4 regions of the Massilia genomosp. 1 genome follow, and region 2 is predicted to be linked to each of the others. Evidence: riboswitches for the same ligand, from Rfam matches in the RefSeq annotation. Region 2 holds a riboswitch; each other region holds the start of a gene.
What was found. A riboswitch is a leader RNA that binds a small molecule or an ion and turns the genes downstream of it on or off. The one in region 2 is predicted to bind cobalamin.
Positions count from the first base shown of each region.

Region 1: another riboswitch for cobalamin. It lies ahead of F1735_RS21430 (CbtB domain-containing protein); the one in region 2 lies ahead of F1735_RS30620 (TonB-dependent receptor).
Region 3: another riboswitch for cobalamin. It lies ahead of F1735_RS29105 (TonB-dependent receptor); the one in region 2 lies ahead of F1735_RS30620 (TonB-dependent receptor).
Region 4: another riboswitch for cobalamin. It lies ahead of F1735_RS17720 (TonB-dependent receptor); the one in region 2 lies ahead of F1735_RS30620 (TonB-dependent receptor).

Region 1 covers NZ_WHJF01000063.1:24,586-32,276, forward strand. Annotated here, with positions in the region: gene F1735_RS21415 (cobaltochelatase subunit CobN) at 1-654, opposite strand, end outside; gene F1735_RS21420 ((2Fe-2S) ferredoxin domain-containing protein) at 644-979, opposite strand; gene F1735_RS21425 (CbtA family protein) at 983-1,747, opposite strand; gene F1735_RS21430 (CbtB domain-containing protein) at 1,738-1,935, opposite strand; cobalamin riboswitch at 2,086-2,310, opposite strand; gene F1735_RS21435 (hypothetical protein) at 2,389-2,757, opposite strand; gene F1735_RS21440 (hypothetical protein) at 2,825-3,190, opposite strand; gene F1735_RS21445 (YfaP family protein) at 3,321-4,073, opposite strand; gene F1735_RS21450 (DUF2300 domain-containing protein) at 4,091-5,788, opposite strand; gene F1735_RS21455 (alpha-2-macroglobulin family protein) at 5,788-7,691, opposite strand, start outside.
Region 2 covers NZ_WHJF01000146.1:95-5,298, reverse strand. Annotated here, with positions in the region: gene F1735_RS30620 (TonB-dependent receptor) at 261-2,360, opposite strand; cobalamin riboswitch at 2,546-2,763, opposite strand; gene F1735_RS30615 (SGNH/GDSL hydrolase family protein) at 3,009-4,097, shown strand; gene F1735_RS30610 (hypothetical protein) at 4,115-4,783, shown strand; gene F1735_RS30605 (hypothetical protein) at 4,755-4,973, opposite strand.
Region 3 covers NZ_WHJF01000124.1:7,312-15,002, forward strand. Annotated here, with positions in the region: gene F1735_RS29090 (putative Ig domain-containing protein) at 1-1,463, shown strand, start outside; gene F1735_RS29095 (hypothetical protein) at 1,548-2,426, opposite strand; gene F1735_RS29100 (M1 family metallopeptidase) at 2,426-4,510, opposite strand; cobalamin riboswitch at 4,636-4,794, shown strand; gene F1735_RS29105 (TonB-dependent receptor) at 4,871-6,856, shown strand; gene F1735_RS29110 (cobalamin-binding protein) at 6,856-7,691, shown strand, end outside.
Region 4 covers NZ_WHJF01000046.1:1,820-9,510, reverse strand. Annotated here, with positions in the region: gene F1735_RS17720 (TonB-dependent receptor) at 1-1,950, opposite strand, end outside; cobalamin riboswitch at 2,127-2,361, opposite strand; gene F1735_RS17715 (LodA/GoxA family CTQ-dependent oxidase) at 2,701-4,575, shown strand; gene F1735_RS17710 (NAD(P)/FAD-dependent oxidoreductase) at 4,572-5,735, shown strand; gene F1735_RS17705 (hypothetical protein) at 5,864-6,124, shown strand; gene F1735_RS17700 (hypothetical protein) at 6,114-6,383, shown strand; gene F1735_RS17695 (PepSY domain-containing protein) at 6,380-6,583, shown strand; gene F1735_RS17690 (hypothetical protein) at 6,656-7,156, shown strand; gene F1735_RS17685 (hypothetical protein) at 7,354-7,691, opposite strand, start outside.

The DNA.
Region 1 (7,691 bases), on a different contig from region 2:
CACGTTCATGCCGCGCTTTTCCAGGGCGCCCAGCAGCGCGTCGATGAAGCGCGTGTTCCCGCTCATCCAATGCGCGCGGTAGAACACAATGCCGGCGCTCGGCGCGCCGGCATTGCGCAGCGCCAGCCAGTCGTCGATGGCGGCGCCCTGCGCCAGGTCGGGATGATAAATGCCGTGTTCCGGCAGCGCCAGCGCGCTTTCGTACCCGAATCCGGTCAGCAGCAGGTGGTCAGACAAATAGCGCAGCAACTGCGCCAGGTTGCCGCTGCCGCCGCAATGGAAGTAGTTCAGTGTCTGTTGCAGCACGTCCGCTGCGACGGTCGATACCGCGGCCAGCTCCGGATCGGGCTCGCCGGTGCCGCTGATGGCGATCAGGTGCTGGCCGGTGCGGCGCGCATGACTGACCAGGTCGGCAAAACCAGGGACGCTGCCGAGTCGTCCGAGGACGCGCAAGATGATGATGCGCGCGCCCTGCACCTCGCGCGTGAGCAGCGCCGTAGCGCCGTCAGCGTCGAGTCCTTGCAGGTTCACGCCCGCCACCGCGCCGAACTCGGGCGGCAACTGGCTTACGGCGTGGTGCAGGACCGTCAGGTCGTTCGATGCGTGGGTAAGCAGCGCGATGGGCCCCGGGCCTTGAGGAAAATCAGGTGTCATTGTCCGCCACGAGTGTGTCGCCTTCGCCGATGCGATGGAAAATCAGGTCGGTCACTTCAGTGCCGCCAATCAGGTGCTCGCTGACGATGCGCGCGGCCGCCGCTTCATCGACGCGCCGGTACCACACGCCTTCGGGATACACCACCACGATCGGCCCTTCATTGCGGCACGCGACCATGCAGTGGGTGCGGGTGCGCTTGACGCACAAGTCCGGGCGCGCATCGATCTCGCGCCCCATATGCTCGAACACGGCCTGCGCCTGCACGCCGTTTTCGGTGCAGCGCGGGCCGACGCACATGAACACGTGCCGGTCGTGGGTGCGCATCGGTCAGCCGAACTTCTTGTAGAAGTAGCCCGACAGCGCGCCCATGGCCAGCCAGAAGGCGGCATTGGCGAGCAAGGTCGCGTACAGGAAGCTGCGTGCCAGCTCGGGCGGCGCACTGCTCGAATGGACCGCCGGCTGCGGCGATCCGACCAGGTGCGGCACGAACAGCAGCAAGGCGCCGGCGATCTTGAGCGGCCAGTTTTTGGCGAAGACCACCAGCGCCAGGCCGCCGGCACTGGCCGCGACGGTGGCGGTCCACCAGAGCTGGCGCGCCAGCAGCGGCGCGGCGACGGTGCCCGGCAGCTCGGGCGGCAAGCCGATCGAGGGCGCGACAAAGAACGCCGTGTAGCCGGCCGCGCCCCACAACAGGCCCGCGCGCCAGCCGCTTGCACGGCCGTGCAGGCTGATGGCCGCCGCCAGCAGCAGCGCAAAACCGACGCCGGCGCTGATATTGGCCAGCGCCGTGTAGAAGGTGCGTTCAAGACCGTCGTCCGGCTGCCAGCCGCCGTGTTCATGCGCGCTTTCGTGGGCACCATTGTCCGCATGCTCGTGCGGCGTGGCGTCGGCGTGACTGTGCGGCGCCGCCACTTCCAGCGCTACGGGCGCGGCGCTTTCGAACACCTCGGCCTGCAGGATGATGGGCGCCACTTGCACCTGTTGCACGCCGGTCAGCAGAAGGCCGGCGAGAATGCCGGCCGCCGCCGCGCTGGCGAGGATGCGGTTAAAGGTGCCCAGGCCCGTTGCGGGCGCGCTGCGAATCAGTGGCATGGAAAGCCGGCCGAGTGGCGGCTGTCGTGCGCCGCGTTGTGCAGCGTTTCCATCGAGGCGAAGCCGGCGCCGAACAGCAGCACGGCGCCAAGGCTGGCGGCGCACATGGCTTGCACGATGCGCTCCTTGATGGCGGTAAACGGGACTTGTTCGTCAAAGGTGGGGGTGACGCTGCGGATCGACGACATGGCATTCCTTCCAAAAGCACTGCGCATAGAGCCAGTCCAATGCAGACGCGCGCGTCTTGCCAAGGCCGGCAACCGGGGGCTTGCAAGGGGAGAAGGAACCTGAGATGGGTGCGGTACGCAGCGATCCACCTGGATCGCCCTCCGCGATACAAACGACTTACCGCTTCGGCTGGTTTCCGGGCTGGCGAGTGGCGGGGCCGAAGCCCACTTCCGGGATATGCGCCTTCCCATGCTTTGCACAGTGGCGTGATGCACATCCTTGACTCGCTTACCGTTGCGGGGGCAGCGCCGGCTTTGCTCCGTGAAGGAGCGCACCGGCTTCCCATTTAATCCGGCAAACGATTGTTTGCCAGAACCAGAAGCTTGACTACCGGCGAAGTATAGGTCTGGACTATATAAATTGCAAGGTTGCGCGCGAGGTGCGCGTCGCAGTGCGTGTCGCAGTGCCTGTATTTACCAGTCGCGCCATTGTTCGGTGATGTCTTGGTCGGCTTGCAGGCCGGCGTCCTTGGCAACCAGGTAGATGATGTCGCACAGTTTTTCGCGCTCTTCGGTCTCGATCACGCCGCCGGCGCGTTCATCGAACTCGTTGAGGGCCACGACGACGCGTTCAACTTCTTTCATGATCGCTGCATGGTCGGCAGGCTTGGGGAGCTTGTCGATGGCGGCGGCGTATGCATCGAGGATATTCGCACACGCGGCGATTTCGGCCTTGCCGTACGGGGGCTCGTTGTCCGGGTCTTCGGCGCAGCGCGCCATATAGGCAGCCATCTCGTCGAGCAGGTCGGCGCGGATTGAGGCGATGTCGGGATTCGGTGGCATGACGCGGCACTCCTGCAAAATTGATGGGGTGCCAATGTAGCATGAAGCGGCGCGCCGCCGCCTTACATTACTCGCTGAATTCGATGTCCATCTGCTTGCCGTCGTAGCAGAACGTCATCTGCTCGCCTTCTTCGTCGCGGATCTCCAGCACACCGCCCGGTTCGACGAAGGGTCCGAGCGTGTCGAACAGGCGAATCAGCCAGTTGGTGATGATCTCGATATCGCCGCCGTCAATCAGCAGCGCGCCTTCCTGGCGCTGGCTGGTGAAGCCGATCGATTCAAGGAAAGCCGGGAAGTCGCGTTCGGCGCGTGCGCGTTCGGCGAAAAAGGAGTCGCATCCTTCGAACGATGTGCGAATCGCGTTGAACGCCTCCGGTTGCCGGGCGTTCCTGATAACGATGCTGGCATCGTAGATCCATGCTGCAGTACTCACTTGCACTCCAATTCGTCATAAGACTGGCGCGGTCGGTACGCAGCCAGGATCGTATTTCCTGACGACAGTTTTACATGCCTTTCAAAAACTGTCAAAGCGCCGATGAAGGGCGTTGTTTTCGGAGCGCAGGTCAAGGAAACACGAACGACTTGACCAAGGTCAGTTCACCCGGCGCGCGCAATGGCACGCGCACCACTTCCTGGCGCTCGTTCGGTGAATTTTCGTTGGTGATGATCGCCACCTGCGCCACCGTCAGGATGCCGCTGTCCTGGCCAGCCCCGTAATAGTTCACATAGACGTGGTAGTTCCCCTTCGGCGGCGCGGCGCTGGAAAAGATCTCCGGGCCATAACCGGTGGTGACGTCGACATCGAGCGCGCCGCCGTTGGGCATGACCCGGTTGCCGTACCACGAGTGGCCGCCGTCGGGCGCGACCACGTGCAGGTCGACATCGGTGCCGTCGCTGTCCCACGACAGCACCACGCGCAGGCGCGACTGGGTTTTGCCGGCGTAGGAATCGAGGAACTGGGTGCGGTTGCGCGCCTTGCCGTCGGGCGAGCGCACTTCCACGCTGTTCGACCCGCGTCCGAAGGCGTACGGGCGCGCGAAGCTGCCGTCTTCCTGCACCGCCATCGGCATCGCCACGCCGTTGACCACCAGGGTGGCCGGCTTGCTCTTGCCCTTGGAGGCGATGCGCCCGCGAATCTCGGCCGTCGGACTCTGCCCCTCCTGCACGCTGACCGACGCCGCCGGATAATTCACATCCTGCGAATACGCCTCTTTGGCGCCCTTGGAATTGCGCCAGCCGCTGTTGGGCGAGTCGATCTTCACCTGGGCCAGGGCGGTGGTGGACAACAGCAGTGCGGATATCAACAGTATTTTCATGATCAGGTGTGGTGGGATTATTGATGCGCTTCCAGGCGCGTATCGACCAGGCGCCGCGCCAGTTGTTCGACCAGGACTTCATCCTGCCCGCTCGGGTGCTTGCGCAGGCCCAGGTGCAGGAACTCGTGTACCAGGGTGATGCGGTCCTCGCGGCTGGCCAGGCCGCGCAGATAGATCCGGTTACGCGACTGCTCCGAATACGGCGCGCCGCGCACCAGGTGGCATACCGCCGGTGGTTCGGCCGGTGTTTCGTAGCCGGCCTGTTTGCGCAGCACGCGCTCCCACTGCGGCAGTTCGCGCGCCAGCCACGCCTGCGCGCCGGGCAGGCGCACGCACTGCTGCGAGTCGCCGCCCGACAGCGTGGTCAGGTCGGCGCCGGGATAGGCCGCAGTCAGGATGGCGTCGAAACGCATTCCCTGCTGCGCCTGCCCCACCGCCTGGCTCCACGCCATGGTGTCCTTCGACGCCGTCTCGGCGTGATAGCGCACGTTCACGCCGGACAGCACCAGCTGGTCGGTCCAGTCGGCGATGGCGCGCGCCGCCACGCTGGCCGGCTGGGGAGCGACGCGCTGCGTAGCGCTGCTGTCGGCGATGCGCTGGCAACCCTCGGCCCACTGCGCGTTCTGCTGCAGATAGGTACGCGCCGCCACCGCCAGCGCCTTGGCCGCCTCCGGCGCGCTGGTACCGCCCTCGCGATCGATCACGCGCGCCACGTACTCGTTGACCCCGAATCGTCCGGTCAGGCGCGTCCGGCCCTGCGGATCGCGCTCCAGCAGCATGTCGTTCTGGCTGAAAAACGCCAGGCTGCGGCCGTTTTCGAAGCGCACCTGGTACGGCCCGCGAAGCAGTCCCGGCACGGCGGCGTTGCGCCCCGCCGCCACCGCCTTGATCGGATAGCGCGCGAAGTAATCGACCAGCACGCAGCCCGCATCAAGCGGCGCCGCCGCCGACGGCAAGGTACTGGCCAGGCGCGGTGCCCATTTTTCCAGGATGCGGCTGCTGGTGTCGGCGCCGCCGAACCACAGCGGGGTGCCATCGGCCAGCCAGCCGGCCGCGCCGCCGAGCCGCTCGGTCGTGCGCTGCGGATGGTGCCACGAGTAGGTCTTCACACGCAGGCGGCTGCCGAACCAGCTGGCGGTGTTGACGCCGCGCGCGCCCAGCACCACGTGCAGCAGCGCCGACCCGGCGTCCTTGCGGCTGTCGGCCGGAATGCTGGCCAGCGCCAGCATCAGGCTGCGCAGGCTGACCAGGCGTTCCGGCGCCAGGTTCGCCGGGTCGGCCAGCCAGTCGTATTCGCCGCTCGCATCGCGCCCAAGACGCCCGCTCCAATACTGCCGCCACGGGCGGCGCGTCAGCATCAACCGGGCCGGCGAGAAAAACAGGCCGCACGATTGCGCCAGCGCCAGGTCGCGCGCGATGCTTTTGCCGGCGGTGCAGCAGTACACTTCCTCGTTCTTTTGGCCGCCGCAGGTGTAGTCCGGGGTCGGTACTTTCTTGTCGATCGCATACACATACACGAACAGCTTCCACAGGCTGCCCAGCGGCACCTGGCGCGCGCCGTCGAAGGGCGCGCGCCTGCTGCCACCCTTGTCGTCGAGCTGCAGCGCGCTGAGCTGGCCGTCGCGCCACCACGCCACATCGAGCGTGGCCGCCTGCGCCAGCGGTGCGCACAGCGCCAGCGCCAATGCGCATCGGCTTGACCGCCATGCCGGCATTATTCGACCTGCAAGGTGCGCATGGTCTTGCCCTCGCCTTCCAGCGCCTTGTTCTCGGGCTGGTACATGCGGTAGTAGCGCGCCGGCGGCAGCACGTAACTGCCTTTTTGCGCAAAGCGCAGCAGATGACGCACGCGCAGCGGTTCGGCCAGCGGCTCGACCGGCACCACGTAGCCTTCGCGGCGCGATTCATGACGCGCAGCTTCCAGCGCTTCCTTTTTCTCGCCGGCCAGCGTCATGCCCCAGGTGGTCGCCTCGACCGAGGCGCCGGGCGGCAGCGCCACGTCGAGCAAGCCATAGCGGTACTTCGCGCCGGCCGCCGGCGTGAGCGTGATTTCGTCCAGGTACAGCGCGTCGGTGCGCAACGCCTCGCCGTTTTTCACGGGCACGGGGCTGAAGGTCTTGTCCTTCTGCTCCATGCGCATCAGGCGCCGTTCGATCTTGACCGGCAGCGTATGCGTTTCCGCTTCGCGGCTGTCGTACTCGATGATGGCCACCGTGTTCTCCGGCGCGGCTTCGGCCAGTTGCAACTGGGTCGGTACACCCTTTACAGGCTGCCAGCGGAACAAGGCCTGGCCGAGCGGGCTGGCCGATTTCTGCCAGGTGCCGGCAAGCGTAACGCCGGGGTCTTTTGCGGCCGGCGGGCCGCCCAGCTTCTTCTGCACCCACACCAAGGTCAGCGCGCGGTCCAGGGTCGCCATGTCGGAGCGCACCGCGCCCAGCACGGCGTCGGCCTGGCTGGCCGGCAGCTGCCCGCCCAGCATCAGCAAGGCTTGCGCCAGTGGCGCCGGGTTGGCGCGCAAGGTGGTCCACGCGGCGCCGGCTTGCTCCTGCAGTTCGGGTGCGAGCGCCACGCCATCGTTGGCGGCGATCACCGACAGCAGGGCCAGGGTCAGCGCCTGCGAGTTGCCGCTTTCGGCGGTGAGCAGCATGCTGCTGGTCGGCGCCAGCGCGGCCGGCTTGGCGTCAAGTTTGGTCTTGGCCAGTTCGTCGGCCAGGCCGGAAGCGAGCGTCTTGACCGGCAAGCCCATTTCCTGCGCCAGCCACAGGGTCAGCGCACGGTGCAGCACCGGTTCTTTCAGGCCTTCCTTGCCGTACATGGCCAGCAAACCTTGCCAGTGCTCGGGCGGCATCTCGATGCGCAGCGCGCGCGCCGCGTACCAGTCGGCGTAATAGGCGTAGGCCGTCATCAGCGAATTGCCGGCGGTGGCATTGCCCCACCAGCCGAATTGCGCTTCCGGACCGGCCATCGACACCAGGCGCAGGCGCTGCGCCTGCAAGGTGTTCAAGAGGCGCAGTTGCACCGGGCCGGCTTCCGGGCCGAGGTTCTGCAATCCGAGCGCCAGCGGAATCAGGCGGCTCGATGTCTGTTCCACGCAACCGTAGGGATACTCGATCAGGTCGTCGGCGATGCGCGCGAAGTGGCTGGCCGCGCCGCTGGCGAACGACACGCGGATATTGCGCGCGTCCGCCGGCAGCGTGAGCGGCACGCTAACGCCACTCAGCGGCACGCTCAGGGTGCGCGGGCTGTTCCAGGCGGCCGGCAATGCCTGCACCTCGGTGTCGAGCGCGTCGACCAGCTTGCCGTCCTGTTTGACTTCGAGGCGCATCGGGCCACTGTAGGCCGGCAGCGGAAACTGCACATAGTTCACGCCACGGCGGGCGGTGATCTTCTCGGTCTTGACGACGGCGCCGGCGGTAAGGCTTACTTCAACAGGCTGGTCGCTGGCGGTCTGGTTGAACACCGCCACCGACGCCTGCGGCGCGTCGCCCACGCGCATCCAGTCCGGCGCGGTCCACTTGGCGAAGAAGTTCTTGTCCGAGCGCAGATAGCCGCTGTGCTGGCCGACCCGCCCCTGCGCATCCATGGCGCGGCCGGTGATGCGCCAGCGCGTCAGCGCGT
Region 2 (5,204 bases):
AATTGCTCGGGCCCGGCTGTATGGCGCCGGCGCTTCTGTGCGCAGCATGTTTTCGAAGTGCAGGGTTTGACAATACGCAGATTCGCGTTGAACGACCAGCGCGTTCATCACGTGCGCATGGATATTCGAACAAATGTGCCGCCAATGACACACTCCGCTGTCGACGCGGCCACTAAGCGAACTCGACATTAGAGGCCGTAACGGCCCGCCGCTGCCGATGCCCGGCAGCGGCAGCTTTCACGAACCGCGCCAGGCCGGGATCAGTAGCGCCACTGGACGGTCAGTTCGGCATGGCGCCGCGCGCCCAGCAGGTACTGGCTGCCGCCGTACGACGTGCTGGCATACAGCTTGTCGGCCAGGTTGCGCAGGTTCAGCTGCACCAGCACGTGGCGGCTGGCCTGCCAGCCGACGCTCGCGTCGAGCACCGTGTAGGCCGGCAGCGCCTGGGCGTTGGCGTTGTCGATAAAACGCGCGCCGACGTAGCGCGCCCCGCTGCCGGCGCGCCAGTCGCCGCTGCGGTAGCTGAGCCACAGATTGGCCGAGGACCTGGGCGCGTCCGCCGGACGGTTGCCGGCGCGCGAGACGTTGCCGCTTTCGATCAGCTGGTCGAAAGCGGCGTCGGTATAGACCGCGTTCGCTTCCAGGCGCCAGGCCGGCGTGACGGCCACGCTGGCGCTCACTTCCACCCCGCGCGACGATTGCGCGCCGCCCTGGATCGACAGCGCCGGGTTGGCCGGGTCGCGCGTGATGATGTCGTCCTTGCGGATGCGGTACAGCGCGGCCGTCCACTCGGCCTTGCCGCCGGCCAGCGATTGCTTGACGCCCGTTTCCACCTGGCGCGAACGGGTCAGCTTGTAGCGGCTGTTGGCCAGGTTCAGCGACAACAGGCTGGTCACCGGATCGCTGCCGCTGCTGACCTGGCCGTACAGCGACGTATCCGGCGCCAGCTTCCAGCTCAGGCCCAGGCGCGCGGCGGTCGACTGCAAGGTGGCATCGAAGCCGGCCGCCCCCTGCAGGCTGGTGCGTTCGACCTGGTAGCGGTCGTGGCGCAGGCCCGCCAGCAACAGCAGGCGCTCGCTGAATCGATAAGCGTCTTCGGCGTACAGCGCATGCGTGACGGTATCGGTCGTGAAGTTCGGGCGCAAGGGATCGGGGCTGTCGAACACTCCCGGCGCAAAACCGGTCGGCGCCACGCTCGATGCGCCGCCGTAGGGGGCGTTATTGGTGTGGGTGAAATTGATGGTGGCCGCTTCCCACCCGGCCACCAGGCGGTTGGCGCCGCCGTCCCAGCGCGCCTCGAGCCGGTTGCCGGCCTGCTCCTGGTGGTGCGCGATGGCGATGTAGTCGCTGCGCTCGACCAGCTTCGCCTGGACGTCGTAGGCATAGCTCTCCACATTGCGCCAGTGGCGGCGCGCCTTCATGTAAACGAGTTCGTCGCTGACGCTGAGGGCCGGCGTGAGGCGCCACGTCAGGCGGGCCAGCGCCTTGTCGTCATCGAGGCCGATAGCGGCGTCGCCGACGTTGTAGTTCTGCCTGCGCAGCGCGCGCGCCAGGGCGCCGTCCACCAGCGGGGTGCCGAAGTAGCGCTGCGGCTTCTGCTCCAGATGGTCGAGCTGGAGCGCGAGGTCCAGCGTGGGCGCCAGCGCATACGCCAGGCTGGCCAGCACTTTGCCGTGGCGCGCATCGCCGCGTTCGATCAAGCCGTCGCTGCGGTCGGCGTAGGCGTCGATGCGGAACGCTCCGCCCTGCCCCAGCGCGCCGCTGGCGCCGACGCCGGCGCGCAGCGCGCGCCCGGCCCCGATGCCGGCCATCGCCTCGAATGCGGCGGCGCGCGTGGGCGCCTTGCGCACGGCGTTGATGGTGGCGCCGGTGGTGCCGCTGCCGTGGATCACCGAGCCCGGGCCGCGCAGCACTTCGATGTACTCGTAGCCCCACGGATCGGCGGGATAGCTTGCCGTGCCCGAGCCGACCTGCGGGCGCTGGCCGTTTTCCAGGATGGCGATGGCGCTGTTGCCGCTGAAGCCGCGCGCCGAATAGGCGATGCCGTTGCCGGGCGAGCTGATGTCGGTCAGGCCGGTGCTGCGGGTGACGGCGTCCTTGAGCTGCACGTCGCCGCGCGCTTCGATGCTGGCCGCGCCGAGCGACTCTACGCTCGCCGGCAAGTCCTGCGCCGCCCGCCCGATCCGGCTGGCGGCGCCGATCTCGCGCTTGAGGCCCAGGCCTTGGTTCGATTCCGCCTGGATGGTGATGACCGGCATCAGCGCCGCTGGCTCGGCCCGGGCGGCCGGGGTACACAGCAGTGCGATGGCGGCGACGATGGGACGGATGGGTGTGGAACAAGCGTGACTGGAAAGCATCATGGAAGCACCTGACGTAGTGAATGACCGGATCGGCCGATGGTGACGTTCGCGAACGCTTGCGCAAGCAGCATGGCACGCGCCGCCCGCCCAGGGCGAACGGAAACACGTACGCCGGCGGCGTGCGATTGCATTGGCAGAACAGAAAAAGGACGACAAAAAACAGGCAACCCCACACCCCGGGCGTTGCGCGTGCATCGTGACTGGCCGGTCTTCTGGCTCGCCGTCATCCTTCCCTGGCCTTGCCTTCCCATGCGCTGCACAGTGGCGTTCGATCAAAGTCGTCAGGCTTACAGCAGCGGGGGCTGCGCCGGACTGGCGCGAGATGAAAATCTCGTGCGTCACCGGCTTCCCGTTTCACCCTCCAGCCGACAAGCGGGAGGGCACCATCACGTATTGGGGCGCATTTTAGTGCGCGAAATGGTTTTTGTCACATCTTTCCTGCGCCAGCCAGCGGGATGGCGTGGAGATTGCCGCGCTGCCGCACTCCTGCGCATTTACAACAAACCTACCGATTTTCAATGTTTTCTGTGCAAGACGAATGGTTAATTAGCACGCTTGTGCATATTTGCAATACATTGAAGTGCCCGCGTTCAGGTTGGCCGGCATGGCATGCCTGGCGGACGGGTCCAACTAAAAAGGAGACGCTTCATGAGCATTCGCTTTCGTCGTTCTTTGCACACCTTGTTACCCTTCCTTGCACTACTCGCCCCGGCTTCCGAGGCAGCCGCCAGCACCCTGAACCAAAACGCTTCGTGGACCATCGACCGGGCCGGCACCAGCACCAAGTACCGCTCGGTGGCCTACGGCGACTCGATCTATGCCGGCTTTAACGGCTCCGTCACCAGCGCGGCCAAATACGCGGCGCCCACGGTCAACGCGGAGTATCTGTCGGGCCAGTGGGGCGCCGACGTCGAAAGCGTGCGCCGCACCAAGTCCGGCGCGGTGGCCGAGGACGTGTACAACAACAAGATCGTGGCCGAGCGCTCGTATATGCAAGCCAGTAACACGCGCGTGGTCACCTTCGAAATGTGCGGCAACGATGGTTTGCAGGCGCGCTCGGCCTTCAAGAGCCAGACCGGCACCTGCAACTACAGCGGGCTGGCCGCCGCCGAAACCAGCTGCAAGAAGTATGTGACAGCCGCGATGGACTACATCAACGCCAACGCCTACGCCGGAGTCAAGCTGAAGGTCGTCTCCAACCTGCACTATCCGGGCTATGCGGTGGACAATGTGCAAAGCACCTGCAAGGATGCGGGCACCGGCGCCACCGTCAAAATGCAGGACAAGTTCCTGCCCGCGCTGGCCAGGATGAACTTCATGATGTGCGATGTGGCGCGCCAGAAGGGCTTCCAGTGCGCGGACAATTTTGCCCAGTACATGGGGGCCGATTACGACAGCAACGGCGACGGCCGCATCGACGCCGAGGGCTTGCGCTATGTGAACGGCGAGAGCGAAGCGAGCTACGTCAACCGCCTGACCACGGCGCTGCGCTCGACCATCCGCGACGCCAACACGCACTTTGTGTCGTCGGGCAGCAGCTACGACTACATCCAGTCGGACGACACCCACCCGACCTACAACGGCAGCACCTTCAGTTCCGGCCTGTTCGGCAGCACCACCGGCAGCGGCGCGCCACGTTACACGAGCTTCAGCGGCGGCAAGAACCCGATCTGGAACCAGTACGGCCATGAGCGCATCGGCTGGGCGGTGTCGACCTACAATCCGGCCACGCCGTAAGCACAGGGCGCCGATCCGTGGACACGCCTCCGCGTTCCGGGCCGGCGCCGTCTGGCAGCGCGCAATCCGCTGCCAGCCGCGCCTGGCGGCCCTCCCGGGGCCGCGCCGTCATCGTCGTGCTGCTGGCCGTTGCCTGCGGCGCCGCGCTGTTCTATTTATGGACGCCGACCCGCGGCGGGGCCGGCGCCGCCGCGCCGATCGCGGCAGCGCCGCCGCTGCCGACGACAACGCATGCGCCGGCGGCGGGCATTGCACGCGCGCCTGTGCCTGTGCCGGCCGCGCCGGCGCGCGCCCCCGAAGGTGACGCCGACCCCACGCGCGACCTGTCGAGCTACGTCGCGCGCGGCGCCAGTCCCAGCATGGCGCAAGTCATCGAAGGCCTGCACGAGCGCGGCATCCATTCCGGCCTGGGCGCCTTTTCGCCACCGGGAACCAGTCCGCCCCTGGTCGGGCTGGCGGTGCCCGAGGATTTCGTTTTGCCGAAGGGCTATGTGCGCCATCACCAGGCCACCGATGACGGCCAGCGCATCGAAGCGGTGCTGATGTTCGCACCCGACTTCCAGTTGCGCGATGCCAGCGACAAGCCCATCGAGATGCCCAAGAACCTGGTCGTCCCGCCGGAACTGGCACCGCCCGGCTTGCCGATCCGGCGCATCGTCATTCCCCCGGCACGCCCGGAGCGCTGACCATCATGACCTTATCGACCAACGCGACAGTGCGTACCATCGCGGCCATCTTCGCCAGCGGCGCCATGGTGGCGCTGTATGCGCGCGGCGGCGCCGCCTGGCCGCTCGGTTTCGTCCTGCTGGCACCCTGGCTGCGCACGCTGGACGCCAGCCCCACCCTGGCGGCGGCCTTGCTGCGCGCCTGGCTCATGGCGCTGGCCTATACGGCGGCGGCGTTCGCCTGGTTCGGCTCCGCGCTCGGGATCTATGCGCAGGTCGGCGCGGCCACCGGGGTGGCGCTGCTGCTGCTCGCCGCCCCGCTGTTCCAGCCGCAATTCATGGTCTTCGCCCTGGTGCGCCACATCGCAGTGCGCCGGCATGGCGCCGCGCTGGGCGCGCTGGCCGGCGCGGGGGGGGGGGGGGGGGCCCCCCCCCCCCCCCC
Region 3 (7,691 bases), on a different contig from region 2:
AGAGCTGGGACTACGCGATGCTCGAGGACGTCATCAAGCGCGCCGCTACCAACCACGAGCCAGTGCTGGCCGCTCCCATACCCGCCATGCGCGCCGGCGCCGCTACGGCATTCACATACACGGTGCCGCTTGGGACGATCACCGATCCCGATCCGTGGGATTCGATCAGCTACAGCGCAACACTGAGGGACGGCAGCGCATTGCCCGCATGGCTGCAGTTCGACCCGGCCACCCGCATCTTCAGCGGCACTGCGGCCCTGAGTGACGCCGGTGCCTCATTCAAGTTGGTACTCTGGGGCACGGATAACTACGGACGCGCGCAAGGACAGGTCGTCACCATGACGGTCACGGCGCCGAACCGGGCGCCGGTCGTCGCCGCACCGATCGCCGATCAGACGGCAGCGCCGGGTGCCGCGTTGACGTATGCGTTCCCCGCCACGGCGTTCTCGGACCCGGACAGTGGCGATGCACTGACGTACAGCGCCACCCTGGCCGATGGCGGCGGGTTGCCGGCCTGGCTCAAGTTCACGCCGGCCACGCGCACGTTCAGCGCAACGTCCACCGTCGCCGGGACCTTCGGCATCAAGCTGACGGCAACCGACAAGAGCGGCCTCGGCGTATCCGACATCTTCAACCTGGTCGTCGCTACCCAGAACCTGACACGCACCGGAACGGCCGGCGCCGACGTGTTGAACGGCGCGGCCGGCAACGATACACTCAACGGCATGGGCGGCAACGATACCCTCAAGGGCTTCGAGGGCAACGATACCTTGAATGGCGGCACCGGCGACGATGTCATGTCGGGCGGCGCGGGTGACGATGCCTACCTGGTCGACGCCGCTGGCGACACGGTGCTCGAGAATGCCGGCGAAGGCAACGATCAGGTCCAGTCCGGCGTCAGCCTGGTGCTGGCGGCGAATGTGGAAAGCCTGGTTCTCACCGGCACGGCTGCCATCAATGGCACGGGCAACGCGCTCAACAACGTGTTGACCGGCAACGGCGGAGTTAACACGCTCACTGGCGCGGCCGGCAACGATACGCTCGATGGCGCTGGCGGCGCCGACATCCTCGCTGGTGGCACAGGCGCCGATACCTACCGTTTCGGCCGTGCTTATGGCACCGACACGATCCAGGAGAACGATGCCACGGCCAACACGCCGGACGTGCTGCAGTTCCTGGCCGGTGTGTCGTCCGATCAGATCTGGTTACGTAAAGTCGCAAACAACCTGGAGTTGAGCGTGATCGGAACGGACGACAAGATGACTGTGAGTAATTGGTACCTGGGAAACCAGTATCATGTCGAACGGCTGACCACAAGCGACGGCAAAGCCCTGCTCGACAGTCAGGTCCAGAATCTGGTCAATGCCATGGCAGCGTTCGCGCCGCCAGCGGCCGGCCAGACGACTTTGCCGGCGAACTATGCCAACAGCCTGAATCCGGCCATTGCCGCCAACTGGCGCTAGTGTTGTCGTAGTACCATCGTAAAACCCGGCAAGACACGGTGCAAGGCCGTGCCTTGCCGGGTTTTTTTTTGGCCCGGCGCTGTCTCAATCCATGCGCGTGCGCGCCAGCTCGATCAGGGCGAACAGGCGCGCGCTGCGCATCCAGCCGATGACGACGACCGCCGCCTGCGTGAGCAGCAGCGCCCCGGCAAAGCTCAGTGCATCGACGCCCGCCGTGTGGGCGCGCGCCAGCGACAGCAGGGCGGCCAGCGCCAGGCCGACGATGCTGATGCCGATGTAGGAGCCGAGCGCGGCCAGCGGATGGCGCGCCAGCAGCGTGCAGCCCGCCAGCCAGGCCGACCAGGCGGAGCGTTTGCGCGGGTCGTACGCGAGGAACGCGCGGCCGGCGTCGAGCGACGCCGCGGCAAGCCCCATCAGCAGCAGCATGAGCGCTTGCGCCAGCATCATCGGCAGCGCCGCTTCGCCGCGCGCGACGACCTTGGTGGCGCGCATGGCTGCCGCTTCCATGGCGCTCGTGCCGACCATGAACGCCGCGCCCAGCGGCAGCGCGCCCCAGGCCAGCATGCGCAGCATCGGCGCGTAGTAGTCGACGCCGCCGCGCGTGAGCGCCGCAAAGCCGGGCGCCTTGTCGGCCCGCGCCGCCGTCGCCGCCATCCCCGAGAGCATCGGCGAAATCAGCAAGGTGGCGATCAGCGCCATGGCGCCGGCCTGGGTGAACGCCATCTGGTTGCGGCCGTGGATGGCCAGCAGGTCGCTGACGGCGGTCATGTCGAGCGCGCGCGCCAATGTGTGCGCATGCACCGAATAATCGAGGTGCGTCGAGAGCAGGTGCCAGGCCGGCAGCGCCAGGATCAGGGTTGGCGCGAGCATCCACAGGGTCCACAGCAGCAGCAGGCGCCATTGCAGCGCCGCGCGCGCCGCACGCGGGATGGATGCCATCGAAAAGGCGGGCGTCTGCTTCATCACACGGTCGCAATCAGGGAAAAGAGGATGTTGAAAAACGCCGCCACATCGCCGCTCCATCTGCGCGAGGCGCTGCCATCGGGTGCCAGTGTGCGGCTGTCATCGAGTTTGCTGGTGTCGAGGTAGTGCTGGCGCTTGGGATCGAGTTCGGCCGATACCGCCCTGGCCGGCTTGACCCAGTTGAAGGTGCGCCAGCGCTGCTGGTCGTCCCACACCACGGTCTCGCTGCTGCCGTCGGCAAATTTGACCAGCAGGCTTTGCGCCACCGGCACGCCGCGCCGCTGCAAGGTGACGCTGGTGCGCCACGGGCGCGCCGCGCCGGCCTTGGCGGCGACTTCTTCCTCGCTCGAAAAGCGCGAGATGCGGTCGTCCACGCTGGCGGCGGCGTACACCTGCTGTGCGAACGCCGCGTACACGGCGGCGCGCTGGCCGCTTACCTCGGCCAGCGTCTCGCGCAGGTCGGCGATGCTCGGATGGCGGAACTTCCAGCGCTTGTAGTATTCCTTGAAGGCGCGCTCGGTCGCCTCCTTGCCGATGCGCTCTTCCAGGTCGCGCAGCATGGTCGCGCTGCGCACGTACACCGGGCCGATGCCCTGCAAGCGCATGTGGGCGTTCTGCCCGATCGGGTCGGCCGGCTCGTGCCGCGGGGCGTCGTGGCGTTCGACATCGAAGCCCTTGAAACCAGGCGCCAGGCCGAGCGCCTTGAGCCAGCGCGGGCCCAGGTACACCTGCTGGCCGGTCTCGCGCAGCATGCGGTAGTCCCAGTATTCGTTCAGGCCTTCGTCGAGCATCGGCTCCTCGAATTCGTTGGAGGCGACGATGCCGTAAAAGTAGCCGTGGCCGACTTCGTGGATGGTGACGAAATCGAGGTCGAAGGCGCCGGCCGTGCCGGGCGCCACCTTGTCGTGGCCGGTGGCGGTGATGAAGGTCGGATACTCCATGCCGCCGGCGTCGTCGGCGTTGAACGGCGGGATCACGATGGTCAGCGTTTTGTACGGATACGGGCCGAGCGTCTTCGAGAAATAGGTCAGCGCATCGGTGGCGGCCTTGAGCGCCGGCGCGGCGCTGGCCGCACGGTCGGGCGGGAACAGCACCGTCAACGCTACCTGGGCGCTGCCCGGCGCGCTCCAGGTAGCGCGCAGGGGCGGCGCGGTGCGCTTGTCGGCGGTCCAGGCGAAGTCGTGGACGTCGCCCTGCACGTAGTGGTGGGTCAGCATGCCGCCGCGTTCGGCCGGCGCTCCTTGCAGCTCGCCCGTGGCGCCCACCGTATAGCCCTTGGGCGCGGTGAGCTTGACGTCGTAGCGGCCGAAGTCGGCGTAGAACTCGGACTCGTGGTGGTACTCATGCACGTTCCAGCGCGCCCGCGTGGCGCCGCGTTCTCCGGGCAGTTCGAGCACGCCGATCTTGGGGAACCACTGGGCCACCAGATGAAAGCTGCCGAAGTAGCCGGTGTCGCACACCACGCGCGGCAGGCGGGTCAAGAAGGCGATGTCGACACTGGTGGAGGCGCCCGGCGCCACCGGCGCCGGCAGGTCGAAGCGCACCACGGTTTGGTCGCTGGCGGGGCCGTTGTCGGGATGGACAAACGACCAGTCGACCTTGGCCCCGCCCTGGGTCACGCTGCGCAGCGAAATATCGCCCCACTCGCCGGGCCGGATGGTGGCATCGTTGCCGGCCTCGCGCTGCTCGGTGAAGTAGGTGCTGCCCGCGCTCTTGAAGGCGTTCATGTACAGGTGCAGGTAGACGCTGCGCACGGTCTCCTTGCTGCGGTTGCGCCAGGTGAGCTTCTGCTTGCCGTCGATCGTGTGCGCGACCGGGTCGAGGGTCGCTTCGATCTGGTAATCCACCACGCGCTCCGACAGGGTCGGCTCGCTGCCGCTGCGCGGCCCGCCCCACGCGTCCGGGGCGCTCGGCACGTGTACCGCGCCGGCCGACGGCAGGGCGAAGCCGATCCCGACATCGGTCACCGGTTCGGGGATCGGCGTGATGCTGATGTCGGCCTGCGCCAGCAGCTCGGCGCCGGCGACGGCGGCAGCGGCGAGCAGCAGCGCCTTGAGGGCCAGGGTTCGGGTTCGGGCTTGCATGCGTTCTCCTGCGCCGGCGGGGCGCTGATTCGATAAAAAGGTAAATACGGGGTTTGCCGGGCGGCCGGCGCGCCGCACAGCATGCCACAACGCGCGCCGCCACGCAGTCCGGATGGCGACTCCGATTATAATGGCGCAGTTTTGGTGCCCGCCCGCGTCTTCACGCCGGCAGTTAAACGGGAAACACGGAGATAGACTCTTAGTGTGCTGCCCCCGCAACGGTAAGCCAGGCGCGCCATGAGCGCCTTGCCAGCCCGGATACCGGCCAAAACAGGGGGACCCGACGCCGCATCGCGCGTCGGTCCGTGCAATCCGGCTTGCGGGGACGCAGGCCAGGACTCATTTTCTGAAGACGACATCATGATTTTTGCAGTATCGCCGCGCCGCGCGCTCTCTGCCAGGCCGCTTGCGCTGGCTTCCGCCCTGTCCCTGTGTTTTGCCTCCGGCGCCGCGCTGGCGGCCCAGGCCCTGCCTGAAGTAACCATCACCGGTGCGCGCTTCGCCAGCGATCCGGCGCTCGCTCCGATCGGCGCGACCGTCATCAGCGCCGACGACATCCGCCGCGCCGGCGCGGCCGACGTCAACCAGGCCATCCGCAAGATCGGCGGCGTGTACGGCCGCCAGAGCCTGGACGGCTCGCCCGACTTCAGCCTCGATTTGCGCGGCTTCGGCACCAACAGCAGCCAGAACATGGTCGTCACGCTCGACGGCGTGCGCATGTCCGAGAGTCAATTGAGCAATGCGACCCTGTCGTCGATCCCGATCGAGACGGTCGAGCGCATCGACATCATTCGCGGCGGCGCCAGCGTGCTGTATGGCGAAGGCGCCACCGGCGGCGTGATCCGCATCGTCACGAAACGCCCGCAAGCGAACGGCCGGCGCGGCATGCTGCGCGCCGAAATGGGCCAGTTCGGCCTGCGCGACCTGCGCGCCGCCCTGGCCCAGTCGTGGAACGGGTTTGCGCTCGACGCCTCGCTCGGCAGCGCCCGCACCGACAACTACCGCGACCACAACGGCTTCGAGCTCGATACCTTCAGCGGCGGCGCCCAGTGGGCTTACCAGGGCGGCCGCGCCGGCGTGCGTTACGACCGCGCGCGCCAGGAGTCCGACCTGCCGGGCGCCCTGAGCGCGCGCCAGTTCGGCGACAACCCGCGCCAGGCCAATACGCCGGACGATATCGGCGCGCTCGATTCGGACCGCCTGACCGCGTTTGCCGAGCAGCGCATCGGCGCCGTCGACCTGGCCGCCGAGCTGTCGCGCCGCGAGCGCACCGCCCGTTCGACCTATTTCTACACGCTCGAAGGCGCGCGCGTGGCATCGAAGGCGACCTACGGGAGCGTGCAGACGCAATTCTCGCCGCGCGTGCGCCACCTGGCGCAAATGGATGGCATGCTCAACGAACTGGTGGCCGGCGTCGACCTGGTCAAATGGACGCGCGTGACCGAGTCGGATTATTCGAACGCCGATGCGACGCAAAAGTCGAAAGCGCTGTACCTGCGCGATGAACTCACCTTCGGCGGCGCGCACAAGGCCCGCGTGGCTGTGGGGGCGCGCCGCGAGCGCTTCGAGAAGGACGCCACCGATACGCTCGCCTTCGCCAAGCCTTACGACACCAAGCAAACCCTCAACGCATGGGAAGTGCAGGGCAGTGTCGACGTCATGCCGGCCGTACACCTGTACGCCAAGGCCGGGCGCAGCTACCGCGTGGCCAACGTCGACGAAAACGGCTACCGTTCCTCGCCCGGCTTGCTGGCGCCGCAAACCTCGCGCGACCTGGAACTGGGCCTTGTCTATGGCACCGCGAGCCTGGGCGCGAGCGCGCGCATGTTCCGCCACCAGCTGCGCAACGAGATCTTTTACGACCCGAGCGTGAACGGCGGTTACGGCGCCAACACCAACCTCGATCCGACCCAGCGCAAAGGGGTGGAAGTCGATGCCCACGCCAGCATCGCGCGCGACTGGCGCGTGAGCGGCAACTGGCAGTACGTGCGGGCGCGCTTCACCGAAGGGCGCAACGCCGGCAGCGAGATGGTGCTGGTGCCGAAGAACGTGCTCTCGGCGCGCCTGGCCTGGGTGCCGGGCAATGGCCATAGTGCCGATATCGGCGCCCAGTGGGCCGGCAAGCAGCGCTTCGGCGCCGATTTTGCCAACACCTGCGGCGTGCGCATCTCGTCGGCCACCACTTTCGACGCGCGTTATGCGCATCAGGTGGGCGCCTGGGAGTTCGCCGTGGCCGGCCTGAACCTGGCCGACAAGCGCTACACCAGCAACGCCTTCGGCTGCAATAGCGGCATCTATCCGGCCGACGGACGCCAGGTGAAGGTCTCGGCGCGCTACGACTTCTGATGGGCCAGCGCCTTGCCGCCGCCGCGCTGGCCCTGTGGGCCGGCCTTGCCGGCGCCGCCCCGGTCACGGTGGTGGACGACGCCGGCCGGCGCGTGGTCCTGGACGCGCCGGCCAAGCGCATCGTCTCGATGGCGCCGCACATCACCGAGCTGCTGTTCGCGGCCGGTGGCGGCGCACGCATTGTCGGGGCGATCAATTACAGCGATTACCCGGCAGCGGCCGGAACGATCCCGCTGGTGGGCGACAATAGCCAGATCGATATCGAACGCGTGCTGGCGCTCAAACCGGACCTGCTGGTGGTCTGGCAGAGCGGGAACACGGCGCGCCAGCTGGAGCAGTTGCGCCAGCTCGGCATTCCGATGTTCCACAGCGAGCCGGCGCGCCTTGGCCAGGTGGCCGACAGCATGCTGCGTTTCGGCCAGCTGCTCGGCACCGACACGGTGGCGCGCGCGGCGGCGGCCTCGTTCCAGGCCGATATCGCGGCCCTGGGCGCGCGTTACGCCAGGCGCTCCCCGGTCAAGGTGTTTTACCAGGTCTGGGACAAGCCGCTGTACACCCTCAACGGCCAGCACGTGGCCAGCGACGCGATTGCCCTGTGCGGCGGCGAGAATATTTTCGCCGCGCTGGCGGTCAAGGCGCCGTCGGTGGGGATCGAGGCGGTGTTGCAGGCCAATCCGGAAGCGTTGGTCGCCAGCGTGCCGCACGACCCCTCGGACGCGGGCCTGGCGATGTGGGCGCCGTACAAGACCCTGTTGGCGGTGCGTAATGGCAATCTATTCACGCTCGATGGCGAATTGCTGACCCGGCCCGGGCCGCGCCTGGTCCAGGGCGCCGC
Region 4 (7,691 bases), on a different contig from region 2:
CTTGAGGCGCGGCGTGAGCCTGTAGCCGAGCTTCATGTTGAGCAAGGTGGACGACGGCGAACGCACGGAGTCGTCTTCCAGCAATGCACGCGGGCCAAAATAGCGCAGGCGCACGCCGCCCGACCACGCGCCGGCCACGCCCGAGACGCCGAGCGAGGCGGTGCGGCTGATCGAACCGGGAATGAAGGCGCCGGCCGGATCGTGGTCGCGAAAGCGCGCGTGCGACCAGGCCAGGTTGGCGTCGATGATCCAGTCCTTGGCCGGCGTGTAAAAATTGGCCAGTTCGATGCCGTGGCGCCGGCTCGGGCGGCCCGCTTCGGTGGTGCCGGCGTCGCCGATGAAGATCAGTTCGGAATCGAGGTCGAGCCGCCAGGCGGCGATGGTGGTCTGCATGCCCGGCACCAGCCCGGCCAGCCGCAAGCCGGCCTCTTTGCCGGTTCCGCGCACCAGCGGCGTGGCGCGCTCGATCGCGGCACCGTCGGCATCGACCGCCAGGCCGGTTGTCGGATCGACGCTGCCGGTGACGCCGCGCGCGTCGTTGCTGTGAAAGCCTTGTCCCCAGTTCAGGTAGATCTCCGCATGTTTGCCCGCCGTGAAAATGGCGGTGAACTTGGGACTGGTGATGCGCGCATCGACCTTGCCGGAGTTGGCGGGCGTGTCGCTGTCCACGTCGAACGTGTAACGGTCGGCGCGCAAGCCGGCGACAGTGCGCAGCCAGGGCGCCCAGACGGTGCTGTTGGACAGATACAGCGCGCCGCTGCGCTCCTTGACGTCGTCTTCGCGCACCGTCGACAGGCGCTGGCGCGCCTGGCTCAGATACAGGCCGACCGGCGCCAGGCGATCCGCGCGCAGCTGAACGCCGAGCGCGGTCTCGGAAGCGAAAGGCCCGAGCGCGTGGCGCCATGTGCGCGCCGCGTTCAAGCCGAGAATGCGGCGGTTTTCAGCCTGGTGGAACTGGTCGCCGTGCCCGGGGTCGCCGAGCATATAGGTAAAGTCGCTGAACAGGTCGAGCCGCGAGGCGATGAGGTAGGCATTGACCTTGCTGGCGCCGTCGCCGTACTGGCGGCTCCACTCGCCGGAGACGCTGTAGCGCGCGGTCTGGCCGCCGTCGGTCGGGGCCAGGGTGCCGTAGCGGCCGATCAGGCCGGCGGCCAGCGCGCGCTGCGGCACCTGGTCGGTCGAGGTCCAGGACGAACGCAGCGCCATCGCCGTCACCCGGATCTCGTCATCGCCGGCCGAGCGGTGGTACGACAGCACGCCGTTGACGCGCTTGTAGCGTTCCGGCGTCTCCCAGGGACCATCCTGGCCCGCGCGTTCGAGCGCGTACAGCAGCGCGCCGCCGGCCAGCGCGGTCGAGTTGGCCACCAGCACGCGCTGGAAGCGATGCTGGCCCGCCTCCACGCTCAGCAAGCCTTGCTCCATCTGCCGCACGTAGTCGAACGCGGCCGCGCCGGCGACCGAAAAGTCGCCTTCCTCGGCATAGTAAGTGCCTTTTTTGTACTCGATGGTGCTGAGCAGCTCTGGAATCAGGAAGTTCAGGTCCGAATAGCCCTGGCCGTGCGCGTTGGTCGGCAGGTTGACCGGCATCCCCATCACGCTGGTGCGGAAATCGGTGCCGTGATCGAGATTGAATCCGCGCGCGAAATATTGATTGGCCTTGCCGTCGCCCGCGTGCTGGGTCACGATCAGGCCGGGCACCGCTTCGAGCAGCTCGCCGGTGCGCAGCAAGGGACGGTTTTCGAGCTGCCTGGCGGTGACCGTGCCCTGGTTGGCCGAATCGGCGACGCCGAGCGGGATCAGGCTGGCGGACACGCGCACTTGCTGGACCGGAGAAGGCGCATCGCCATCGACGGCGGCGTTGGCGAAGGCGAAGGTGGGCAGGGCCGCCAGCAGCAGCGGCGACAGCCGGCGCAGCCCGCGTGGCGACGGGGCAGGGGTGGTATTTTTCACGGGTACTCTCTGTAAAGACCGGACCGGCCGGCCTGTTTTTTGTGCGGCGCACATCCCCGTGCGCCGAGAAAAAATAAGCGGCGGCCGACGCCGGCGTGAGAGTCGATGGCGGGGCGGGCGCGACGCCATTGCGCGCGCTGCCGTGCGATCCACAAACACGGCAGTTCCCGGCCGCTTCGCTTCCATGCGTCCTGGCCGGTATCCGGGCTAACAGGTCAGATTGCCTCGCCTTCCCATGCCGGCGGCACAGTGGACCATGAAGACAACCGGCCGCGCATCGTTGGACGACATGCGGCGCCTGCTTTACCGTTGCGGGGACAGCACACGTTTGCCGCTGAAACCAGCGCGTGTTTCCCGTTTAACTGCGGCCTTCAGAGCAAGGCCGCTAGCACCAAAACGTGGCAATCATACGGACTGCTGAGACATTTGGCAACATTTCCATGCGCCACGGTCCGGCTCGCCAAACAGCATGGCGCAATCATGCGTAAAGGATATGGCGGCGCGAGGCGTGCCGGCCACCGGGGAGCATACGCTCATCCGATGACGTATTGATCACACATTGTCACGCGTGGCGCAATAAAAACAGGGGTCAACTTTGCTGGCGATTTGCTTGCCAGGTGAGGCAATATGGGTAGGTGATCGATGGGGCGGCGTTGCGTATCCCCATGCATGTGCGTGACAGGAGGACGGGCTCATCCCCGCCCGCTCAGCAATTGAAGGAGTAAGGCCAACACCTTGAAAGGGGCCGTCATGAGCACCGAGAGCAAGCTAGCAGACCAGGTCGTGTACGCGAAGATCCACCCGTCGATCGGCATCGCGCGGGTGGGTAATTCCAGGGAGGACGATGGCTTCTACGTCGGCCCGCAGGTGATCGATCCCTTGCCCAAGCCCCTCAACTTCTACCGTGACGGCGCCGGCGCGCTCAAACGCGAGGTGGCCGAGTTCCGCATCTATGGCTACGACGGGCAAGGGCGGGTGCTGTGCGAACTGACCATGCAGGATGGCGTCGAGATTGAATGGACGGTCGAACTGGCCAATCACAAGGCGGCCTGGTATAACTTCGAGATCGCACTCGACATCCCGGAAGCGGCCACCGCAACGCCGTCCACGCGCCGCAATGCCAAGGTGGCGCTGCTCGAGCGCGCCAGCTTGGCCATCCGCCCCGGGCCGCGCAGCATCGATGCGCCATCGGCCGCCGGCCAGCGCTACCAGTTCGATGGCGGCAGCTGCTTCGGCATTCCGGTGCCGCTGGGCGAGTTGCGCACCGATCCGCGCGGCCGCCTGTGGGTATTCGGCGGGCACGGCATGTCGGCATCGTATACCGGCAGCGCCCCGGTCACGTTCGCCAACAATGATGGCTGGTACGACGATACCGGCGATGGCCCGGTCAGCGCGCGCGTACGGCTGGGCGGACGCGACTTGCAGGTCGCGCCGGCATGGGTGGTGGTGGCGCCGCCGAACTACGGGCCGCAACAAAAATCGGTACGCACCATGTACGCCGTGATGACCGATGTCGCCATCCAGGCCGGGCAACTGCCGGTACCGGTCGAGCCCTCGTTCAAGAACGACTTGCTGCCGATTTTCAAGGCGCTGTCCGACCTTCAATGGATGAACGGTGGCTTCGCGGCCGGCTTCGGCCACGGCATGCCGCAGGATTTCCTGGCGCCGGACTATCTGCGCAAGCTCGCGCAAGGAGGCAAGACGTATGCGCAGTTGCGCAGGACGGTCGCCAACGCGTTCCGCAACCCGCAGTACCAGGATGCGTCGATGAAGCCCTGGCCCTGGGTCTATGGCGATGCGATGGACTTGCCGATGCCGCCCATCCCGCGGGCCATGACTGCGCTGACCGTCACGCAGCTGGCGATGCTGGCGCGCTGGGCGGAGGGCAAGTTCATCGCCGATTACGATCCCGCCGCCGCTATCGGGGCCACGCGCGACATCGCCGGCGTGCCGCTTGCGGAACAGGCGGCCATGCTCGACCGCGCCGCGCTCGAGTTCTGCCTGGGCGACGCCTTCCATCCCGGCTGCGAGATGACGTGGCCGGTGCGCCACGCCTCGATGTACAGCGAGCCGTACCGGTGGCGCCACCGTGCCGCCGACGATCCCGAGCCGGACTATGGCACAACCTTGACCCCGGCCGAGGCGTGTTGCTTCGATGGCCCCTTGTATGGGCAGTCTCCCGGCTCGGTCACGCGCTGGATGGCGGTGCCGTGGCAGACCGACACCGCCAGTTGCCGGTCCGGCTACGACGAGCAGTACGACCCCTACCTGCCGACCTTCTGGCCGGCGCGGGTGCCGAACCAGGTGCTCAGCGCCGCCAACTACGCCAAAGTGATGGACCCGGAACTGTGCCGGAAGGATCGGCTGGCGGCCTTCAACGAGCGCCTGGACTGGAACCGGACACTTGGCGCCGACAAATCGCAATGGATGCAGGTCATGGTCAGCCATTTCGACAGGCAAGGCATCGTCGAGGTGCGCGACGGCATTCCGAACGACCCGGACTTTCCGCCGCTGATGCAGGTCGAGGATCGCGGCGGCCCGCCGCTGGCCGAGTCCGAGCGCAAGGCAATCAACAGCCAGATGCGCCAGATCCTGCGGCGCGGCACGCCCCGGCCCGCCGAGTGACGGCGCCGCGCCCGGCCGCCGCGCCGACGCAGTGGGACGTGTTGATCGTCGGCGCCGGCCCGGCCGGCGCGGCGCTGGCCGGGCGCTTGCGTCCGCAGTATCGTGTGTTGCTGCTGGACCGGCCGGCGGCGATGGCGGCCGGGTCCCCGCGCATCGGCGAGTCCTTGCCGGGCGCGGCCCGCGTGCTGCTCCAGCGCCACGGGATCTACGCGCGGTTCCTGGCCCAGGGCCATGCGCCACGCGGCGCCTCGGTCGCGCAGTGGGAATCGGACACGCCGACGTGGTTCGATCCGATCCGCGATCCGCATGGGGTCGGCTGGCACCTCGACCGTCCGCGTTTCGATGCCGGCCTGCGCGAGAGCGCCGTGGCGGCGGGCGCGGCGCTGGTCGACGATGGCGGGCGCCTGGCGGTGTCGCACGAGGATGGCTGCTGGCGTGTCGACATCGCGGCTGCGGGGCCGGACGATGCGAGCGCGTCCCGTGGCACCCAGCGCACATCCGTGCTGGTCGACGCCAGCGGGCGCAGCATGGCCGTGGCCAGGCAGCTCGGGCTGGCCCGGCGCGGCCGGGATCGGCTGATCTGCCTGTACGCGCACTTGCCCGCGGACCGGCGCGACCAGGACCAGGCGACCCGCATCTGCGCCGACGCGAACGGTTGGTGGTACAGCGTGCGGGTGCCGTCGGGGCAGCGGGTGCTGGCCTTTCACCTCGATGGCGACGACGCCGAACTGAAGGCGCTGCGCGATCCGGCATGCTTGCTGGCCAAATCGCAGCGCCATGCGCTGTTGGCCGGGATCCGGCCCACGGCGATGGATTTTGCGGTACACGCGCAGCCGGCCGGAGGCGGCGGGCTCGATCCCGAGGCCGCCGCCGCGCTGCCGCAAGGTTTTTTTGCGATTGGCGACGCCATGCTCGCGTTCGACCCGATTGCCTCCCAGGGCCTGTTTCACGCGCTGGCGACGGCCGACAGCTGCGCCCATGCCATCGGCCGATACCTCGACGGCGCCAGCGATGCGCGCACGCCTTACCTGGACGAGATGCGCGCGGTGCGGGAGCGCTATCGCCAGCGCCTGGGCGAGACCTATGCGGCAGTACACCGCTACGCCCGTGAGCGCTTCTGGCTGCGCCGCACTGCGGCTGCTGCGCTTCTGTCCAGATAAGGGGAGGGGCCGCCGGCGGGGTGCGTGAGCATCAAAAGTAGCATATCGGCAAAATTTCACTGTTTCCGGCGCGCATAATCATTTATCATTTTCATTATTGACAATACGTCTCATTCAAGGGGCGGTAAATGATCTGGATGTCCATCGGCGCGGCCTTGTTGGCCGCGCTTGCTTTTTACCTGGCCTCGCCGCATCAATCCCTGTGGGCCGGCGCGCCGAGGCGCCCGCTGCGCTGGCTGGCGCTGCCCTTGTGCGCGGCGTCGGTGCTGGCCGCCAGCCACGGCTACGGCTTCTGGTGCGGCGTCTTCATTGCGCTGTCGGCCCTGATGCTGGCGCTGGTGGCGCTGCCTTGCCTGAATGCCTGGAGCCGGGCGCGTCATGTGGGGTAAATCCTTGGCCGCCGTCTTGCTCGCGCCGCCGCTTGGCGTGGCGCTGGTGGGCTTGCTGGCCCTGTTGAGCGGCAACCAGCAGCGCGACACCCTGCCGATCCTGCTGATGTTCTTCCCGGCGTGGGTGGGGGCGATGGCGCTGGCCTACCATTTCAAGACCGCCCTGCGCGCCTGGTTGTGGATGGGTGGCGCCACCCTGGCCGGGTTCGGCTTGATCCATGGACTGAAGGCTGCCGGCCTGCTGAGGATTGCGGCATGAAGTCGTCCACACTGAAAACCTACATCGCGGTGCATACCTGGGTCGGCCTGGTGGCCGGCTTTGCCCTGTTCATCGCCTTTTACGCCGGCGCGATCACCGTCTTCACCAAGCGGACAGCGCACGCTGACCAGTTCCGCCGCCGTGGTGCTCAAGGCGGGCAGCGGCGCCGTGGTGCGCGTGATGACGCCGCAGCAATATAGCCCGGGGACGAGCTTCCTGCGCGGCCTGCAAACCTACATTTTGGGAATTTTGGTCATGCGGCGGTGCAGTGGATGTATTTTGTGCTTGGACCGGCGGGCGCTTTCCTGTTCTACAGCGGGAATTTGCTGTGGATCGAAGCACGCCGCAAGCGCCAGGCGCAGCGCCAGCCGCTGAGCGGGCGGCTGATGGCCCAGGCCACCTTGGGCGTGTGCCTGGGCTGCGTGGCGGGGGTGTCGGCGGTCTTCCTGGTCAATAAATTGTTCCCCGCCGCGCCGGGCGAGCTGCCGCTGTGGGAAGAACGCGGCTATTACGCGGTGTTCCTGGCGTCCCTTGCATGGGCCTTCATCCGGCCGTCGGCGCGCGGCGTCCATCCGCTGCTGTCGCTGTGGCGCAGCGAATCGGTGGTGGTGGGCGTGAACGCGGTGGCGCTGGGCGCCGGCTGCGCATTCTGGAAAATGGGGCGCGCGGCCCTCAGGCGCGGCCGCGATGGCGATCGGCACAGCGTGTGGTCGATGTCATTTTCCGACATCGATGCGACTGCAAGCGGCAACACGCCCGGCATAGGCCTATGATGTCGTTAATCGCTGCGACATCCGTAGGCTTAATAGCCGCGACTACCTCACTACTAATCACCTCTAAAAAGTTTCGTGTGAATACTGTCACGCTTCCGACGATGTGCAAGTAGGCCCCTTGCGTCAAATGATCCGCGAGCGTGGTTCCAGCCTGGTGTGGGTGGGCCGCGATGCAAGGTGCATCGCGGCGCTTCGACCTACTTCAGTGCTGCCAGCGAGGCGGCCGCCCTATCATACAGGGGCGTGATGTTCATGTCGCCCGGAAAGGACTCGGCATAGCTTGTTGCGCGAGCAAAGGATTTTTCAAAGGCCGCGCGCTGACCGACTGCCTGCATGAAAGCCTGCCCTGTTGGTGAGGAGAGGAAGGCGATAATTTTGCGCGGGTCGGTATCCTGCGCGTTCAATTGCTCGAAGACGGTTGCACGATAGCCCCCGGCGCGCATGCGCTCATGCAAATTGGCGTAAGCATCAAGCCATGACTCGTAATCAATCACGTCCGCATAGCCGAACCTGCCGATCGCCATAGGAAACTGCG